One region of the Henriciella litoralis genome, then DNA from elsewhere that is predicted to be linked to it. Evidence: riboswitches for the same ligand, from Rfam matches in the RefSeq annotation. Region 1 holds a riboswitch; the other holds the start of a gene.
The links. Region 1 has a riboswitch for glycine ahead of B8783_RS08840 (D-amino acid dehydrogenase). Riboswitches for the same ligand answer to the same signal wherever they lie in the genome.

Region 1 (2,400 bases):
GCGTTCCTGACCCTGTTACATTTCCTGCGCCGTCAACACTCAACAGCCCAAAGTGATTGAACTGAGATGCTTGCGATTCATTTTGAGCGCCATGAAGATTGAAACGCAGCGCAAGACGGTCAGTCGCATCCACATCTATGAATGCGCGCCATGCGAGCGTATCGAAGCCATGAGTATCCTCACCGGTAACCAGGTTAGTGCCGAACCCATCAGAGTCCTTCTTAACCGCAGCAACTCTCGCCCGAACATTATCACTCAACGGACCGGAGATCGCAGCCTCTAGTTCCGTTGTGTTGAAGCTGGAATAGGATGCTCGCAAACTGGCCTCAAATGTGTCGGTCGGCTTGTTCGAGATAAACTTGATCGCACCGCCAGTTGTGTTTCGGCCATAGAGTGTGCCTTGCGGCCCCTTCAAGACCTCAAGCCGCTCGGTATCAAAGAATTGAAATGCGGTCAGAACAGGCGAACTGACGTAGACTTCGTCGGCATATACCGCGACGGGGCCCGCATTATTGGTATTGAAGTCGTTTAGGCCTGCGCCTCGCAAGAAGAAGACAACCTGGCTGCCTTCCCCGCTCGGAGACAAAATTTCCAACCCCGGCAAAAATTCGCCCAACTGATCCGTCTCGGTGATGCCTAGATCTTCAAGTGTTTCGCCTGTGAACGCAGAAATACTAATCGGAACATCCTGTAAATTTGCAGCGCGCTTTTCCGCTGTCACCGTAATGGCCCCAAGCGTACGGGTTTCTGTTTCAGCCGCGTCCGCGCCTGAATCTGGGCCGCTTTGAGCGGCAGCTGAGAGGGCCAACACCAGGGTGCTGACGCTCGAAATAACTCCGAATTTGATCTTGTTCATATTCTGCACTCCTCCAGCGAGAGCTTTAAGGCACGATTTTTTGATAAAGTAGTCAATCATACTTTTTTAGAATTTTCAGGAAGTGTGTCGAATTTGCTACACATCCATTTTCAGCAGTTACAGGCATTCTACTGTCCGTTGATTTAAAGGCTTGACTTAAAAATATGGTATACTACTTTTTTCTTGTTCAAAGCTGTCGACAGGGAGAGCCCGGATATATCCGGCGCCGAAGGAGCAACCGCCCCGGAAACTCTCAGGCCTAATACCGGTCGACTTGAAGGACATCTGGAGAGTGGTCGCTATGGCGGCCCACCGAAGGAGCAAGTGAGTCGACGCTCATGAATCTCTCAGGTTCAGGACAGATGGGGCAGAAACGATTGCGGATCAGGCCCGCGTTCGTTTCTGCCCATTTGTCTGCTTGGAGATTCAGATGCAGAATATTGCGATTGTTGGTGCCGGGATTACGGGGATCACCACAGCCTACGCCCTGCTTAACCGCGGATTTGAAGTAACCGTTTTTGACCGAAACCGATACGCAGCGATGGAAACGTCGTTCGCAAATGGTGGCCAGTTATCTGCTTGCAACGCTGAGGTCTGGAACAACTGGACTACCGTCGGCAAAGGTATAAAGTGGCTCTTGCGCAATGATGCGCCGCTCTTATTCAGCCCCTCGCCGAGCTGGCACAAATATTCCTGGATTGCCGAGTTTTTGTTGGCGACGCGGAAGTACCGCGAAAACTCGATGGAGACGGTTCGTCTGGCACTTCTGGCGCGTCAGCGCTTATTTGAGATTGCCGAGACTGAGCAACTCAGCTTCGACTTTGCTCAAAAAGGGATCTTGCACTTTTACAAATCAAAAGAAGATCTTGAATCTGCCGCAACCGTCAATGGCATGCTGAATGAGGCGGGACTTGATCGCCGCGCGGTTACACGCGAGGAAATCAAGTCAATCGAGCCAGCGTTGAGCGGCGAGTTCGTCGGCGGATACTACACTCAAGATGACGCAACGGGCGACATTCACAGATTTACACGCCAATTGTCGGAGGTTTGCGTCAATCGAGGCGCGATCATGCGATTGGGAGCCGAAATTTCCCGCGTCAAAGCTCATGCACAAGGCGTGGATATCCAGTTCGACCAAAGTCCGAATGGCCGGGCCGATCCTCAAACATCGACTCACGATGCCATCGTGGTTTGCGCCGGTGTGGAAAGCAGACGCTTTGCATCCCAACTGGGCGACCGGATCAATGTCTACCCCGTCAAAGGCTATTCGATCACCGTTCCCATTACCCACGTAGATAGTGAGTTGGCGGCGCCACAAGTTGGCTTGCTCGATGAAGCGGCAAAAATCGTTACCAGCCGACTTGGGCCTGACAAATACCGAATTGCGGGTACAGCGGAAATAAATGGATTTGGCCGCAATATTCGCGCGGACCGAATTCGTCCACTGGTCGAATGGGTTCACACGCATCATCCTGAATTAGACGCGTCGGGCTCAATTCCCTGGGCTGGTTTGCGCCCGATGATGCCGGACATGATGCCTCGAG
Region 2 (2,400 bases), on a different contig from region 1:
ACGACGGCCATGTCGTCACCCTTTTTGAACACTTTGCCGACTTCCGGCACTTCAACGAAAACGACATCGCCCAGCTGGTCGGCAGCGTAGCGGGTGATCCCGCAAGTCGCGAGATCGCCATGCACCGTCACCCATTCATGGTCTTCGGTGTAGAACGTATTCTGCTGGGTAAATTTCTGGGTCATCTCAACTGGTCCTCAACGTTTGTAATTTGGTTCGACGAATGGAAGGGCGGCGACCTCACCGGCGCGGGCCTTGCCGCGCACCATCAGGTCAATCTTGGTGCCTGGCTCGGTCAGATCGGCGCGAATATAGCCCATCGCGACAGGCCCTTCGACGCTCGGCCCGAAGCCGCCTGATGTCACGACGCCAACTTTAACGCCGTCGACATGTATCTCTGTGCCCTCGCGGGCCGGCGCGCGCTCAAGCGGGCGGATACCAACGCGCTTTTCGGCTGCGCCATTGGTCAGCTGATCGGTAATTTTGGCGGCGCCGGGAAAATCAGCCCGCGCCCGGCGTGACTTCTGGATCACCCATTGCAGGTCGGCCTCGACCAGAGTGCGACTTGGGTCCATATCATGGCCATAGAGGCAAAGCCCGGCTTCCAGACGCAGACTGTCGCGCGCCCCAAGCCCGATCGGCTTGACGCGGTCATCGGCCAGCAGTGCTTTCACGATGCCAAGCCCAGTCTCATTGTTCGGCAGAAGCAGCTCGAACCCGTCCTCGCCGGTATAGCCAGAGCGGGTTACCATGAACCGCTCGCCATCCTTCTGGACGTGCGCACAGCGCATGAATTTAAGCTCACCTGCTTCAGGAAAATGCGGCTCGATCACAGCAGCCGCTTCCGGCCCCTGCAAGGCCACCAATATCCGGTCATCGGCGGTCTGCAGCATGCACTGGTCGCTGAGCTTCTCACGCATCAGTGCCCAGTCTTCGGCCTTCACCGCGCCATTGACGACAATATAGAGCATGCCCTGCAGATCATCGTCAGGCATACGCGTCACGATCAGATCGTCGAGGATACCGCCCTCTTCGTTCAGCAGAACGGTCAAACGGCCCTGCCCCGGCTTCAGTGCAGCAATATCGCTCGGGACAATTTGCTCAAGCAGCGCCGAAATCTTCTCATGCGCGCCCGGCCCTCCAAGGCCTTCCTTCAGGAACAGGAAGCACGGGCCCATATGTGAGACATCGAACAGGCCGGCATGCTGGCGCGTCCACAGATGCTCTGCCATGACGCCCTCAAACTGCACGGGCATTTCATAGCCGGCAAACGGCACGAGTTTGCCGCCATGTTCGACGTGCACATCATAAAGAGGTGTCTTGCGGAGGTTTTCTGAAGCCTGATCAGCCATGGCGCCCTTTACAGTTGAACAGCCACACAGCCCTCGCCCTCCGAGGATGTGGCCGCCCCCGCTGTCTCGGCGCCTGAGAGATTCCGCCTGACGCTCATTGGTATGAGCCGGCTTGCTCCTTCGGCGAGGCCGACAATACGGGCATAGCCGCATTCGCCTCTTTCCAGCGTGTGGTCTCCCCCCGGTCCATTTTGCCTGAGCGTTTCCGGGGCGGTTGCGCCTTCGGCGGCGGGCTTGTGGCCCACTCTCTCCCGGGAAGGAGGTCTACTGCCCCCTACCTATTTCGGATTCCGGATGGCGGCAAGCACAACTCGTCACGTCGATGAGGTTATTCCATCCAGCTGCGCAGGAATTACTCAGTCAGCGCGAGATTTGTCAGCTGGCTCGCAATGGAACGGTAAGCCGATTTCAGTTCGTCACCGTTTTTGGCGTCGAAAAAGCGGCTCTTTTCGCCCGCGCAGTCTTCAAGCACGCGCTTGGCCGAAGAGCGAACGTCGAACGCAATCGCGTAAACAAGGATGCCTTCATCGCGCATCCGGCCGCACAGTTTCTTGGCTTGCTGCTTGCTGTTGCCCTGCCAGCGCTCATACTCGGTGTTGAACTCACCATCGGTCATCAGAATGACGGCCTTTTTCGATTGTGGCTCATCATAGGCCCGCGGTGCAGACGCAGCTGGCCAGATGTCTTTCCAGGCCGGTGAGATGAGATACCACGCCCAGGCCACGCCGATATGTCCGGCAGTGCTACCATTCGCGCGCAACTTGTCGATCTTGCCCTTGAGCACGCTGGCGTTCGAGCTCAGGGGTTCAACCGGTGTCGATGGACACGAGCTGGCGGCACTGCCGATCCATTTGTTGTTGCCGGGCGCGTCGTCTTTCCAGGCGGCGGCCCCTTTGCGCTCGGAGACGCATACGGTCGGGCGCGCCCAGCGAGGGCGGTCCATGACCGCATCCGCATAGCTTCCGGCATTCACAGAGTCTGAATAGGCGTTGAAGCCCACGCGGACACGGTCGCCCGTCCGCTGTGTAATCAGGATATCGATAGCGTC

Region 2: it holds a riboswitch for glycine, as region 1 does, so the genes downstream of both, gcvT (glycine cleavage system aminomethyltransferase GcvT) here and B8783_RS08840 (D-amino acid dehydrogenase) in region 1, are expected to answer to the same signal.

The regions. Positions count from the first base shown of each region.
Region 1 covers NZ_NCSS01000006.1:1,091,848-1,094,247, forward strand. The annotation lists gene B8783_RS08835 (TonB-dependent receptor) at 1-856, opposite strand, end outside; glycine riboswitch at 1,132-1,228, shown strand; gene B8783_RS08840 (D-amino acid dehydrogenase) at 1,287-2,400, shown strand, end outside.
Region 2 covers NZ_NCSS01000004.1:226,656-229,055, forward strand. The annotation lists gene gcvH (glycine cleavage system protein GcvH) at 1-185, opposite strand, end outside; gene gcvT (glycine cleavage system aminomethyltransferase GcvT) at 198-1,352, opposite strand; glycine riboswitch at 1,525-1,616, opposite strand; gene B8783_RS01110 (TadE/TadG family type IV pilus assembly protein) at 1,705-2,400, opposite strand, start outside.